Regions from separate parts of the Peribacillus sp. NPDC101481 genome, predicted to be linked through region 3. Evidence: riboswitches for the same ligand, from Rfam matches in the RefSeq annotation. Region 3 holds a riboswitch; each other region holds the start of a gene.
What was found. Region 3 has a riboswitch for S-adenosylmethionine ahead of mtnK (S-methyl-5-thioribose kinase). Riboswitches for the same ligand answer to the same signal wherever they lie in the genome.
Positions count from the first base shown of each region.

Region 1 (5,097 bases), on a different contig from region 3:
AGGAAACCTAAAGCGCTTTCAGGTGGTCAGCGCCAGCGTGTGGCTCTCGGCCGTGCAATTGTAAGGGACGCAAAAGTTTTCTTGATGGATGAGCCATTATCCAATCTCGACGCAAAGCTGCGGGTTCAAATGCGTGCCGAAATCGCTAAATTGCATAAACGGCTCGACACTACAACGATATATGTCACGCATGACCAAACAGAGGCAATGACCATGGCGACACGCCTTGTTGTAATGAAAGATGGTATCATCCAACAGGTTGGTGCTCCAAAGGACGTTTATGAGAAACCAATAAATGTTTTCGTCGGCGGCTTTATCGGATCGCCTGCCATGAACTTCTTTACCGGAACATTAAAAGAAGGCACAATTAAAATAGGCGAACAAACGCTTGAAATACCTGAATTGAAAATGAAAATGCTGCGTGATCAAGGATATGCCGGAAAAGATGTTATCCTTGGAATCCGTCCGGAGGATTTCCATAATGAAGGAGCTTACTTCACGAAGTCCCCTAACACTACATTCACGACCCAAATTGATGTAGCCGAACTCATGGGCGCGGAGATTATGCTCTACTCCACATTAGAGGGGCAGGACTTCGTTGCACGGGTCGATGCCAAGAATATTATTCAGGCAGGGGAAAAGATCGATCTTGCCCTCGACATGAATAAAGCACACTTTTTTGATAAAGGGACTGAACATCGCATTTTAGTTGAAGAAGATGAACAGATGCAGGAAAGCATGAAGTTATCTGCCAATTAAACGTAAAAAGACCCATTCATAATGGGTCTTTTTACGTTTATTCAAATTCATTCCTGGACCAATACCACTTCATCATGTCCGCATTCCGGGCATTTCATGAGATGCGGGCATTGGCCTTTTTGAAGGGATTGAGGGTATCCGTCGTTTTCTTTAAGTATGTCGATATCCATATAAGCACTGTAATCATCCGCGTAGTCCATGAATTTCCCTTTATCCTCAAGATCACTGCCGCATTCCGGGCATTTCACATGAATTTTTCTCAGACCGTTGCAAAGCGGGCATATAGACATTGTTTTTCCTCCTGTTCCCGATACTTATGATTTCAGTATTTGTAGATTCCATTATTTTAACACATGGAAACACCCTCCCTAATACCAGAGGGAGGGCACTACTAATTATTTATTAACCATGTTAGCAGGATCGACCCATGCTTTGAATTCATCTTCCGTCAGGAACTCCAATTTCAACGCCGCTTCTTTTAACGTAGAGTTGTCCTTGAATGCCGTTTTGGCGATCTTGGCTGCTTTTTCATAACCGATATGCGGGTTCAATGCTGTTACCAACATAAGGGAACGTTCTACATTTTCTTTGATTTTATCTTCATTTGCAGTGATGCCCACCGCACAATTGTCGTTGAATGAATGAATGCCTTCCGTCAATAATTTGACCGTCTGCAGGAAGTTATAGATGATGACTGGTTTGAATACATTCAATTCAAAGTTACCTTGACTTGCTGCAAAGCCAATTGTAGCATCGTTACCAACGATTTGTGTTGCAATCATGGTAAGCGCTTCACTTTGTGTTGGATTGACTTTACCTGGCATGATGGAGCTGCCCGGTTCGTTTTCCGGAATGGCTATTTCGCCGATTCCGCTTCTTGGTCCACTTGCAAGCCATCTGACATCGTTCGCAATTTTCATTAAATCCGCCGCCAATGCTTTCAAAGCACCGTGTGCGTAGACTATTTCGTTATGGCTAGTCAATGCATGGAACTTATTATCAGATGTGACAAAAGGGTATCCTGTATCTGCTGCAATTTGTTTGGCAGAGAGTCCCGGGAATTCTTTTTTTGTATTGATTCCGGTTCCTACAGCCGTTCCGCCTAGAGCAAGGTTCAATAATTTTTGGCTGCTTTCTTCAATCATCGCTAGATCTTTATCGAGCATCGCTTTCCAACCGGAAATTTCTTGTCCTAATGTTAATGGAGTAGCATCTTGAAGATGTGTCCGGCCAATTTTCACGACATCCCAAAATTCTTTTTCTTTTGTATCGAATGTATCACGAAGGGCTTTGATGGCAGGGACCAATTTTTCAGCGACTTCCATAAAGGCTGCAATATGCATGGCGGTCGGGAAAGTATCATTTGAGCTTTGCGCCTTGTTAACATCATCATTCGGGTGAAGGGTTTCAGATTCACCATTTTCTTTTAACCATTCATTCCCTTTGTTAGCGACCACTTCGTTCACGTTCATATTACTTTGCGTGCCGCTTCCCGTTTGCCAAACTACAAGCGGGAAATGTTCATCAAGCGTACCTTCAAGGATTTCCCCGCAAATCTTGACGATGGCATTCTTTTTAACTTCGGAAAGATCACCAAGATCATAGTTCACCTTTGCCGCAGCTTGTTTAACGTATGCAAATGCACGAACTAATTCAATCGGCATTTTTTCGTTACCTATTTTGAAATTGTTACGGCTTCTCTCAGTTTGTGCTCCCCAATATTTATCAGCAGGAACTTTCACTTCACCCATCGTATCTCGTTCGATTCTGTATTCCATGTGTTCTCCTCCTATGTTTGCACTATTCATTGAACACCTTTTGCATATGAAATGAATAATGTCGGATTATTCTTCTCTCCATACATTGTACAAACTTTATTATTTTAAAGCAAAAATATCCCGCTGACCCTTTCCATTTTTTCTGAAAAATCCAAGTTCCATTCATGTTTATATGAAAATTCAATTATTCTTTTTAGACACATAAAGTGTAGACACCGCTAGGCTCCAATTGACCTGGTCATGAACATCAAAGCATTATCACTCCCAAAATGTCCTTGACAGCATTTTGTATATATAGTAAATTCAAAAGAAATTGAATAATCTAAACTCTTATCGAGAGAGGTAGAGGGAATGGCCCGATGACACCTCAGCAACCTTCATTTGTTTCAAACCAATGAAAAGGTGCTAATTCCACAAGTTTGTGAACTTGGAAGATAAGAAGAATGACTCGTCCCTACTTAATCAAAGTCTTCTTCTTAAAGAAGACTTTTTTTTATTTTATATAACTCAAAGGAGCAGTGAAAACCATGTACAAATCTGAAACATATCTTGCTCAATTAGGAAATCGCAGCGAAACGGCGACAGGAACAGTCAATCCGCCGGTATACTTTTCAACAGCTTTTCGTCACGAAGGAATTGGCCAATCGACGGGATTCGACTACACAAGGACTGGTAACCCTACACGCCAGCTATTGGAGCGATCCATCGCCGATCTGGAAAAAGGAGACCAAGGTTATGCCTGCAGTTCAGGAATGGCCGCCATCTCCACTATTCTCGCCCTTTTTAAATCCGGGGATGCATGGATTGTCAGCGAAGATCTTTATGGCGGTACATATCGTCTGTTAGAACAAGGTTTTAAAAAATGGGGATTGCAGTGTGACTATGTAAACACTTGTTGTTTGGAGGATATCGAAAAAGCCATCACTCCTCACACGAAAGCCATCTTCATCGAAACTCCCACTAACCCCCTTATGCAGCAAACGGACATTAGCGCCGTTGCGGCATTGGCCAAACGATATAATTTATTGTTAATCGTTGATAACACTTTTTACACGCCTCTTATTCAACAACCCATCGTGCTTGGAGCGGATATTGTGATTCATAGTGCAACCAAGTATCTCGGTGGTCATAATGATGTGCTCGCGGGACTGATCGTTGCTAGCGGCGCTGAATTATGTGATGCACTTGCCTTCCATCATAATGGTACTGGAGCTGTCTTGAGCCCATTTGATTCTTGGCTGTTGATGCGCGGAATGAAAACCCTGGCATTACGGATGGAGCGTCATGAAAAGAATGCCAAGATACTTGTAGATTACTTATCGGAGCATGATTGTGTCACTGATGTATTGTATCCCGGCAGAGGCGGCATGATTTCTTTCCGCATCATTGATGAAGCGGCGGTCAACCCATTTTTACAATCGCTCTCATTAATTTCCTTTGCAGAAAGCCTTGGAGGGGTTGAAAGCTTCATCACCTATCCTGCCACACAAACACATGCCGATATACCGCTTGAAGTCAGAACGGCAAATGGGGTTTGTAATCGCCTGCTTCGCTTCTCCGTTGGCATCGAGGATAGCGATGATTTGATTGGCGACCTGCAGCAAGCATTCGCACATGTAAAAAGGGAGGCACTACGATGACAGGTCATGATTTTAGCTTTGAAACGAAATTACTTCATAATCAACATAAATTCGATCCGGCAACGGGCGGTGTGAGCGTCCCCATTCAGCATGCATCGACGTTCCATCAATCGGATATCGATCAATTCGGCAAATATGACTACAGCAGAAGCGGGAACCCAACTCGCGAGGCACTTGAAGATATCATTGCCGATTTAGAGGAAGGCACTCACGGCTTTGCCTTTTCATCAGGTATGGCTGCCATTTCAACAGCCTTCCTGCTATTGTCTGCCGGAGACCATATCGTCATTTCCGAAGATGTGTATGGCGGAACGTTCAGGATGGTCACAAGCGTATTGACCCGTTTCAATATTGAGCATACCTTCGTTGACATGACGGACCTTGAAAGCGTCAAAGCGGCCGTTCAGCCAAATACCAGGGCCATATACATTGAAACGCCTTCAAATCCGTTACTTAAAGTGACCGATATACAAGCTGTATGTGATATTGCAAAAAAAGCCGGTGCCTTAAGTTTTGTTGATAATACATTCTTGACGCCCGCATTGCAAAAACCGCTGAATCTGGGCGCTGATGTTGTCCTCCATAGCGCGACGAAGTTTTTATCCGGACATAGTGATGTGGTAGCTGGGCTTGCGGTCGTGAAAGATCCGGAATTGGCGGCAAGACTCGGTTCGCTCCAAAACTCCTTTGGAGCGGTCCTTGGTGTCCAAGATGCCTGGCTTGTAATGAGAGGTTTAAAAACCTTGTCAGTTAGAATGGAACATTCACAAAAAGGGGCAGAAAAGATTGCAGCCTACTTAAAAGATCAGCCCTTGGTGAAAAAAGTGTATTATCCCGGCCTAGCCGATCATCCACAGCACGCCATCCAGAAAGGCCAGTCACTTGGAGCAGGGGCGGTCCTATCTTTTGAATTGGAAAGT
Region 1 covers NZ_JBIWNJ010000002.1:503,508-508,604, reverse strand. The annotation lists gene ACIROD_RS12425 (ABC transporter ATP-binding protein) at 1-759, shown strand, start outside; gene ACIROD_RS12420 (hypothetical protein) at 807-1,049, opposite strand; gene fumC (class II fumarate hydratase) at 1,155-2,537, opposite strand; SAM riboswitch class I at 2,865-2,978, shown strand; gene ACIROD_RS12410 (methionine biosynthesis PLP-dependent protein) at 3,065-4,177, shown strand; gene metC (cystathionine beta-lyase) at 4,174-5,097, shown strand, end outside.
Region 1: linked by a shared signal. The riboswitch ahead of ACIROD_RS12410 (methionine biosynthesis PLP-dependent protein) and the one ahead of mtnK (S-methyl-5-thioribose kinase) in region 3 are both predicted to bind S-adenosylmethionine.

Region 2 (5,097 bases), 250 kb from region 3:
TTCCTTTTCCAACAAGGTATGATAGATATCTGTTCCCCTCCTGATTTATTAGTAATGAAAGAAAAAACCATAGCAAAAGCTCATGGTTTTCCCCCCGTATATACATGAAATATTTAAGGCATCTCGTCTTCTTTTTCCCGATTTTTAAAAGCTTCATGTGTGACGATATCCTCGATTTGTTCATACTGCCGGCTGTGTTCCTTCTCTTCGCTAATTCTATTATTAGGTAAATTTCCCGGATGGCCTTTTTCTTTGTGATTAAAATTTTTACCACGGCTCATACTCATTTCTCTCCTTTCTATTCATTGTTTGTTTAGTTTTCCCAAGCACACAAATATTATGATTTAATTTCTCCTATTCCTGTTTTTGAAGCGGTTTCGTTTCTTTTTCAGCCTAAGAGATATGATAACTCGAATTTGAATAATGAATTCAAAAAGAACAGGAACCGCCTGATTATGACGCTTCCTGTTCCTTTTAGTGGCCTATATCATACATACTTTAAAACAGTACAAGGGCTAGGAGGATACCACCACGGAAGGTCGCCACTTTCTTGAAATGTCTTCAATATGATGTGGTGCCGTTCTGCAGCATCCTCCAATTAAACGCGCCCCTGCATGTTGCCATTCTTCAGATTTCAGGTCGAGCCTATTACATGATTCTTGACCATGCCATGTTTTAGTTTCCGGATTATATGTTTCACCTGAATTCGGATAAACAATGATTGGTTTATCCGTGTTTGCACGCAGCACCTGGATGGCTTCCGTGATACATGAAACTGGCGCACAGTTGATGCCGATTGCTGCAATTTGCTCACTGTCCCCTAACAATCTTGTACATTCCTCGAGTGAAGTACCGTCACTTATCGCTTTTTCATTTTTCAATGAAAAGGATAGCCAAGCATACACTTCTGGATAATCCTTCAATAATGAATATAATACTTTTGCTTCTTGCAGGGAAGGAATCGTTTCAAATGCTAAAAGGTCAGCTCCAGCTTCAATCAACGCTGATATTCGTGAGCTATGGAATGCAATTAAAGTTTCATCCGAAACACCATAGTTTCCTACATATTCTGAACCATCTGCAAGATAAGCCCCATAAGGCCCAACAGATGCAGCAACCAATGGCTTAGGCCTAAGCGTTTGATTTTTTTCCTTCCAAAAATCATCTCTTGCTTTTCTTGCGAGTAAAACCGTTTTCCGGATTAGCTCCAAAGCCTCTTTTTCTTGTATTCCGCGGAGGGCGAAACCTTCAACAGTGGCTTGGTAGCTAGCCGTAATCGCACAATCCGCTCCAGCACGAAAATAGTCAGAATGCACTTGATAAATCACTTCTGGATTTTCAAGTAATACACGTGCAGACCAGAGCGGGTCGTCCAAATCACATCCATGCCTCTCTAGCTCTGTAGCTAAAGCTCCGTCTAAAATCATGACTGAATGATCTCGTAAAATAGCGTCAATTGGGTTAGTTTTAATGTTCATGATCTACTCCTCTTTCCTTTATGGTTTTGTGTCAGATAATAACTTCCATAGCAAATCAAAATAAATGGAATGCCACAATATAGTGCAATTCGTTGTGTAGGATCAAATGCAATTCCTATGCAAGAAGCTAGGCATAGCATAAAAGAAACGATTGGTACGAGTGGATATAATGGCGTTCGATAAGCTAAGTCATTTACTGAATTTCCTTCGTTTATATATCGTCTGCGAAATAGAAATTGCGACATGCTAATACTCATCCAAACTACAACAACGGCTAGTCCAGAAATGGATACAAGCACTATGTAAACAGTATCCGGTGCAATAATACTCGAAAACAGGGCTAAGCAGCCGCCCAACATACTGAAAAGGACTGCATTTATCGGAACTCCCCGTTTTGTCAATTTTGCAAATATTGGTGATATAGTTTCCTTATCTGCAAGTGACCAAAGCATTCTGGATGCCGCATACAGTCCTGAGTTTGCAGCAGACAAAATGGCAGTTAATATAACAAAGTTCATAATATCCGCTGCATATGGCACACCAATCCGTTCAAGAACTGCCACAAAGGGGCTTTCTAATACGCTTGCATCCGAAATAGGCAATAATGCGGATAATACAACGATGGTTCCTACAAAAAAGATAATCAATCTCCATAATGTCATACGGATTGCCTTTGGTATCGTTTTTTCTGGATTCACAGTTTCTCCAGCTGCAATTCCAATTAATTCAGTTCCAGAGAATGCGAAATTCACCGCAAGCATCGTCATTATAATGGCAAAAGCACCATTCGGAAATAAACCTTCACTTGTAAAATTGGAGAATAACGGAGCGGATTGTGAATGAATTATTGGAATGAAACCTAGCATTGCCGCTGCTCCCAAAATAATGAAAATCACAATGGCAAATACCTTTATAGACGCAAACCAGAATTCGGATTCAGCGAAAAATTTAACGGTCCACGCATTTAATGCCAAAACCAATATGGCAAATAGTGCACTCCATATCCAGACATTGATTGATGGAAACCATCTCTGCATCAACAATCCTGCAGCCGTGAATTCCGAACCAAGTGCAACTGTCCAAGTTAGCCAATACAACCAGGCTACTGTATACCCTGTCCCAGGACCTATGTATTTAGCTGAGTAGCTATGAAACGCACCTGTCTCGGGCATATGTACTGCCAGTTCCCCTAGACATAGCATGACTAGATAAACCACTAATGCCCCAATCAGATACGAAAGGATGGTGCCAAACGGGCCTGCCTGTTGAATCGTATAACCCGAACTTAAGAATAAACCTGTTCCAATCACCCCGCCAAGCGATAGCATTATTATATGCCGTGCCTGCATTTTCCTTTGAAAATCATGCTTCCTTTTGTTCTCCATTCTTACTCTCCTTTATCTTGCATCCAGAAAAAACGAAAACGCACTCTAAAAAAGAGTGCGTTACTGACAAATAAACACTTACGGTCTTATCTATCAAGGTTTCACCCCCTGGAATTAGCACAGTGTCATTGCAGACCTGTTGCTGAGGTTTCATAGGGCCAGTCCCTCCACCTCTCTGGATAAGAAATTATTTTTTTATAACTTTATCAATCTATGAAAAAATTGTCAAGTTTTGTTTCGGTTTGTAAAGACTTCCTTTAAAATCCAAACGATCAACGCACCGTTGGCATAGATATGAACTTGTTTTTGGAACAGTCGCTTACATTATAGAATTGTAAATAATGCTAACCGGGAAAAATTTTTAAAAAATGACGACACCTTAAAAGATGACGCCATTTTTCTTATATTCCTTAAGGTCTTTCAATTTCAAATAATTCTCCTAGTTTTGTATAAGTATGACCCGCTAATCTTGCTACAGGTTTTAGCCCATTCTGGTCAATTCGGCCATTATGGTAAATCTCCTGCTCTATATGATAGCAGACTATTTTCCCTATCAATAAATCACAACCAGGTTTATTCTTGGAACCTGCCAAAGGTATCGCATGCTCCAATGTGCATTCAAAGCGTACCTTCGCTTCTTGCAATCCTGGTACCGACACCTTATCACTAACAGCCTGAGTGAAATTGGTAAGACCCAATTCACTTTCGTCAGACGGGAGTTCCTTGGCCGTTCGATTTGCATCAGCAACATTGTCTTCATCAGTGATATGAACAACGAATTCACCTGTTTGAATTGCATTTCGGGCCGTGTCCTTCAAAACTCCTTCTTTCCGTTGAACAGAAATGGAAATCATCGGAGGATTGGAACTGACTATGTTAAAAAAACTGAACGGCGCTATATTGATTGTACCGGTTTCGGATTGTGTCGTGACCAGGGCTATTGGTCTCGGTATGATGCTTCCAGTCAAAAACTTATAATTTTCCCGTTCTGTAAGACTTTCAGGATTTACTGAAATCATCTTCATCCCTCTCATTCTTATAAAAAGTTCTTTTGAAACCATGAACTTGCTGCATCAACCTCTGAACGTGTTAACTGATGACCGTAATTTTCCCAGTGAACGTCCACCGCAGCACCCGCTTGCAGTAAAATCCGATTAAGTTCATCAGTTTCTGCTGCGGGGCAAATCGGATCGTTTTTACCTGCAGCAATGAATACAGGTATATCCGATAGGGACGGCAAAGCAATCCCGCGTCTAGGCACCATTGGATGATGAAAAATCGCTCCTTTTAATGCCCCTTCGAAATGGAACATCAAACTTGCTGCTATGTTTGCACCATTAGAATAACCTAATGCCACCACTCTGTCACGATCGAAGTCATATTGTCCGGACGCTGATTCCAAGAAGTCATAAAGCTCCTTCGTACGGAAAATCAAATCTTCTTCATCAAAAACTCCTTCAGCCAGCCGGCGGAAATAACGGGGCATTCCGTTTTCAAGTACATTTCCCCGTACGCTGAGTACGGATGATCCCGGTGAAACCATCTCCGATAATGGCAAAAGATCCGTTTCCCTTCCTCCAGTGCCATGTAAAAGCAAAAGCAACGGTGCATCTGGATTACTTCCTTTTTGAAAAATATGCTTCATCATTTATCCTCCTCTAGTACCCTCGGCACTGCCGGCAGTAACGTTTTCTCCATAATTTCCCTTTTTTCTTCAAGCCATGGCGGCAGCATTAATTTACTACCCATCGTTTCCTTCGTTTCATCATGAGCAAAGCCAGGTGGATCTGTGGCAACTTCAAAGAGTATGCCTCCATCTTCCCTGAAATAAATGGCATCGAAGTATTGGCGGTCTTTAAAGGGTGTCACGCCATAGCCATGGTTTGCGATATGTTCCCTCCATTCTTTATGATCTTCATTATCGCTTGCACGCCATGCAAGATGATGGACAGTTCCCACTCCGATTTTCCCATTTGGCAAAACCGTTTTTTTAACATCTATCAAATTTCCGATGTCCGATGTGGATTTGAAGCGAATGAAATCGCCCTCTTCCCCCATCTTTTGCAAACCCATCACTTCCTCTAAAAGTTCCATCGTTTTGATCGGTTTAGACGTCAATAATACAGCACCGCCGAATCCCTTGATTGCCTTATCAGCTGGTACACCGCCGAATGACCACTCGCTATTTTTACCTTCTTTACGCTCAACCAGTTCAAGTTGCAATCCATGTGGGT
Region 2 covers NZ_JBIWNJ010000001.1:320,410-325,506, forward strand. The annotation lists gene ACIROD_RS01435 (hypothetical protein) at 114-281, opposite strand; gene mmuM (homocysteine S-methyltransferase) at 516-1,478, opposite strand; gene mmuP (S-methylmethionine permease) at 1,475-2,863, opposite strand; SAM riboswitch class I at 2,947-3,049, opposite strand; gene ACIROD_RS01450 (flavin reductase family protein) at 3,274-3,882, opposite strand; gene ACIROD_RS01455 (alpha/beta hydrolase) at 3,900-4,508, opposite strand; gene ACIROD_RS01460 (ring-cleaving dioxygenase) at 4,508-5,097, opposite strand, start outside.
Region 2: linked by a shared signal. The riboswitch ahead of mmuP (S-methylmethionine permease) and the one ahead of mtnK (S-methyl-5-thioribose kinase) in region 3 are both predicted to bind S-adenosylmethionine.

Region 3 (5,097 bases):
GACGGCAGCAGCATCTTTTAAATATTGATGCCCCCGGAATGGCGAATATTTATGATTAACCGTTTTTTCAGCAGCAGACTGCAAGCTTTTCACGATATGGTCTGGTGTCGGCTGATCAGGGTTTCCCTGGCCTAAATTAATGACATCATGTCCTTGCTCCGTAATGGCATTGACTTTTGCTACTAGTGAGGCAAAAAATTGCTTGGGTAGGTCCTGAAGCTGTCTGGATTTTTCGAATTGCACCATTTATACACCTTCTCTGAAATTTCTTGAAATTCTAGACACAAATGATATATGTTTATCATAGTCTTGTAAAGCATTTTTTACATGTGGGGGGTTTTAAACGATGAAGTGGAAAATAGCTTGTATTCAAATGGATATAGCATTCGGGCAACCGGATATCAATTTTCAGGTTGCGGAACAATGGTTTGAAAAAGCAGCACGGTCAGAACCCGATATCGTCATTTTACCAGAGCTTTGGACAACCGGATACGACTTAAGCAGGTTAAATGAGATTGCTGATCAAGAGGCGGAAAAAACGATTGAATTTCTTAAAACACAGGCAAGGAAACACGAGATTCACATCGTAGGCGGTTCCATTGCGAAAAAAACGGGCAAGGGAATCTATAACACCATGATCATCATCGATAAACAGGGAAATCTCATAAAAGAATATGATAAGCTTCACTTATTTCAGTTAATGGATGAACATCATTTCCTGAAGCCAGGAGAAAAGGATGGTTTATTTACTCTTGATGAAAAAATATGTGCTGGTTTCATTTGTTATGACATCCGTTTCCCTGAATGGCAGCGAGCCCATACCGCTAAAGGCGCCGAAGTTCTATTCGTTACGGCTGAATGGCCAAAGCCGAGACTCGATCACTGGAGAGCCTTATTGATTAGCCGTGCCATCGAGAACCAAGCCTATGTAGTAGCCGTTAATCGCTCAGGCTCTGACGTCAATAATATATTTGCCGGTCATTCGTTGATTATTGATCCTTGGGGAAATATCATAAGTGAAGCCGGAGAAGGAAACGAACTCCTGACAGGCACCTTGGACTTCAATAAAGTTACGGAAGCACGTAACAAAATACCTGTATTCGAAGATCGCCGTCCTGATTTTTATTAAATTACCCATTGACAAACTATTTAAAAAGTTGATATTATTTTCCCGAAGATTAAAATTTCAGAAAACATTTACTCTTATCAAGAGCAGGCTGAGGGATAAAGGCCCTATGAAGCCCAGCAACCGACTGTAATACCATTGTGAAATGGGGCGGATTCACCGCCGGATTATAAAATCCACAGAGCACGGTGCTAATTCCACCAGAATTCATATTCTGGAAGATAAGAGGTCCGAAGCCAAAACTTCTGCCTCTTTCTATATGAAAGAGGCTTTTTTATTCTTATTTTGAATCCGGAGGGGAAAAGAATGACTCAAAACCATTCAAATTTTAAGAGATTGACAAACGAAACAGCTATAACCCTTGCAAAAAAACTTGGGTTGGTCAATGCGGATGCAAGTTTAACATGTAAAGAAATCGGCGATGGAAACTTAAATTATGTTTTTCATATTACAGACACAGTCACAAATAAAGGAATTATCATTAAACAAGCGGTTCCTTATGCCAAGGTACTTGGCGAAGGTTGGCCGCTGACATTGAAAAGAGCTGCAATTGAAGCGAATGCGCTGATTCATTTCAGAAGTTATTGCCCAGAATTCGTACCGCAAGTCTATTATTCTGATGAAAAGCTTGCCATCACGGTCATGGAGGATTTATCGCACTTGAAAATCGTTAGAACAGGATTGATCGAAGGCGATTCATATCCATTGCTTTCACAGCATATTGGTGAATATGTTGCGAAAACGGCATTTTATACATCCGATTATCATTTAGAACCCTCTGCCAAAAAGGAAGTTGCCCGACATTTCACGAATCCCGAACTCTGCAAAATCACTGAGGTCTTCATTTTCACAGATCCATTTTTTGAGGAACTCCCGGGAGATTTCGAGGTGGAATTGACTGATGCCGCCAAAAATATATGGAATGATAAAGCAGTGATCCTCGAGGTCGCTAAGCTGAAACAAAGCTTTGAAACCGAGCAGGAAGCCTTGCTTCATGGAGATTTACATACTGGAAGTATATTTGCAAGTGAAACTGAAACAAAGGTTATTGATCCAGAATTCGCTTTTTATGGTCCAGTTGGTTTTGACCTTGGTCAATACACCGCCAACCTTCTCTTTCAGGCAGTCACACGTAATAGCGTTGGAAAGGAAGAGATTTTCACACACCTTAATGAATTTTGGAATGCCTTTGAAGAAACTTATTCCGAATTATGGGAAGTCCAAAATAAAAGCCCATTTCGTCACGTGAAAGGTTATCTGCCTTATTTACTGACAAAATTCAAAAAAGATGCATTCGGCTTTGCCGGCTGTGAACTGATTCGGCGAACCATCGGACTTTCCCATGTTGCCGATTTAAATGTCATTGAAGATAAAGAAACAAGGATCGCTGCCAAAACGGCTACATTGGAAATTGGTGCTTTTTTAATTAAAAAACGGGAAGAATTGGATGTTCCAGCTGTCATTGAAGCCTTGAAGCAACGTACACTGCCATCTTATTCAACCATTTAAAAGGAGACCTGCACATGACAACACATGCACCATTACCTTATTCGGTACAATGGGCTGATACCCATATTACATTATTAAATCAACAAGCCCTTCCTTCCATAACAGAATTCATTGAACTTCATTCTGTTGATGATGTGTATGACAGCATTTTGACATTAAAAGTTCGCGGTGCCCCAGCAATTGGACTGACGGCAGCATTTGGTGTTGCACTTGGTGCGAAACAGGAAACAACCGCTGAATTAGCCGAATTCAAGAAAAATGTATCAAGGCATATTGAAAAACTCGCATCATCACGGCCAACTGCTGTCAACCTTTTTTGGGCGTTAAGGAGGATGGAAAATACTCTGGAAGCTGCGCAAAGCATTTCAACTGCCAAGGAAGCACTTGTATCGGAGGCTAAAGCCATCTTTGCTGAAGATGTAGAAATGTGCAGGAAAATCGGGGAACATGGTTTATCCTTATTCACTAGAGGAGATTCCATTCTAACGCATTGCAACGCTGGGGGAATTGCCACGGCTCGGTATGGCACAGCCTTGGCTCCCTTCCACCTGGCAAAGGAAAAGGACTTTCCGCTAAAAGTGTATGCATGTGAAACCAGGCCTGTCCTGCAAGGGGCGCGTTTGACTGCTTGGGAATTGATGCAAGCGGGGGTTGATGTCACATTAATTTCTGATAATATGGCTGCCCATACGATTCATCAGAAAGGAATAAATGGAATCATCGTCGGTGCCGACAGAATTGCGGCTAATGGAGATACAGCCAATAAAATCGGGACATTGGGATTGGCGATATTAGCCAAGCACTTTGGTATCCCTTTTTACGTGGCCGCTCCATCAACCACATTCGACCTCACTCTCGAGTCCGGCACTTCCATCCCGATCGAAGAAAGGAATGAAGCGGAAATCACCTTCATTCAAGGTGTTAGGATCGCTCCTGAAAACGTGAAAACTTTCAATCCAGCCTTTGATGTTACACCGAATCATCTAATTACAAGCATCATTACCGAAAATGGCATCATAACCCCGGATTTCATTAAAAACATTCCGCTTTTTGTTAAATGATCCAGGTTGCTTTATTGATGATAAAAAACGAGAAGGGTTACTTATCCCTCTCGTTTTTGTGATTATTCTTGCGAGGTCCATAATACAATTTTTATTTTTTTGAAAAGAATTCTTGAAGTGCCTTCTTATTTTTAGTGTAGTCCATTTCCAAAACGGCTCCGGACTGGGGATATATTTCATCTTTAAAGCTTCCTTCCACTGGAACCCTTAAGGTTTCGACGGTGTCCGGTGTATGGAAGACGGCTTTTGGCCCCATTTCCATTATTGTTTTCAGTCCAATATCCGTATCCAAGTACGAGAGTCCTTGTTCGATTATACTAGGAAGGGCTGCCATCCCTTCGAAGGACGAGATTTGATTTATAAAGGCTGTTTTTAATTGAACCATTACTTCTTGTTGTCGCTCAACCCTTCCAAAATCACTTTCATCGTCATGTCTAAAACGGACATATTTCAATATTTCCTCGCCATGTAAAACATTTTTACCGACGCTTGCTTGAATGCTCATATCATCAATGATTTCCTGGTCCACATTCACCGCTACCCCCTCAGGTGCAAGTAAATCGACCATCTTCACGAATCCCTGAAAGTCAATTACCGCCACATGATCGACCTTGACACCGAAGTTTTCCTGTATGGTTTTTTTGAGAAGTTCCCTTCCACCATAATAATAAGCTGCATTTATTTTGTTATATCCTGTTTTATTCCCAGGGATTTTCACATAACTATCACGCATAATCGAAGCCAGTTTCAATTTTTCCTGCTCAGGAAAGTATTTTGCCAGAATAATCGCATCTGATCGAGATTTTTCCTCTCCCCTTGTATCGACACCAATTAACAGAAATGTTTTCACACTTTCCTGGTTCTCTTCTTTGGTTAGTTTTTTTTCCGTACCTGCATTTCCATTTTGTTTGGGTAAAGGGGCATAAGTGCAGCCTGCCAGAATCAAGATCAATAGATATATGAACAATACCTTTTCTTTCATTACCTCACCTCATCGGAAAATTACCCCTTATTCTCTACCTAATATTGGAATCTATGCATTAAACGACAAAAAAGCCTGCCAACGATAATCGCTGACAGGCTTTTCGGGCAAATCACTTATTGATTTCTTTCTTTAATACTTCTACCGCCTTTTTCACTTGTGTGTCATTCTTAAGGATTTTCTCCTGGATGACCTGCATCAATTTCACGGTAGTATCATCTTTAATGGTGCCAGTTTCTTTAATTTTTTGTTCCCTTTGGAATGCTGTGACAGCATTCGTGGTTGCTTCATCAAAGAATCCATCTATCTTACCTGGATCATGGCCCGCTTCCTTCAGCATCTCTTCAGCTGCTTTCACTTCACTCGAAGAATCGGATGCTTTCAATTCCTTGTCAGGCGAAATGTACGGAAGGCTGGCA
Region 3 covers NZ_JBIWNJ010000001.1:565,906-571,002, forward strand. The annotation lists gene ACIROD_RS02610 (pyridoxal phosphate-dependent aminotransferase) at 1-246, opposite strand, end outside; gene ACIROD_RS02615 (carbon-nitrogen family hydrolase) at 347-1,129, shown strand; SAM riboswitch class I at 1,201-1,354, shown strand; gene mtnK (S-methyl-5-thioribose kinase) at 1,433-2,635, shown strand; gene mtnA (S-methyl-5-thioribose-1-phosphate isomerase) at 2,650-3,696, shown strand; gene ACIROD_RS02630 (LCP family protein) at 3,788-4,678, opposite strand; gene ACIROD_RS02635 (lmo1851 family serine protease) at 4,791-5,097, opposite strand, start outside.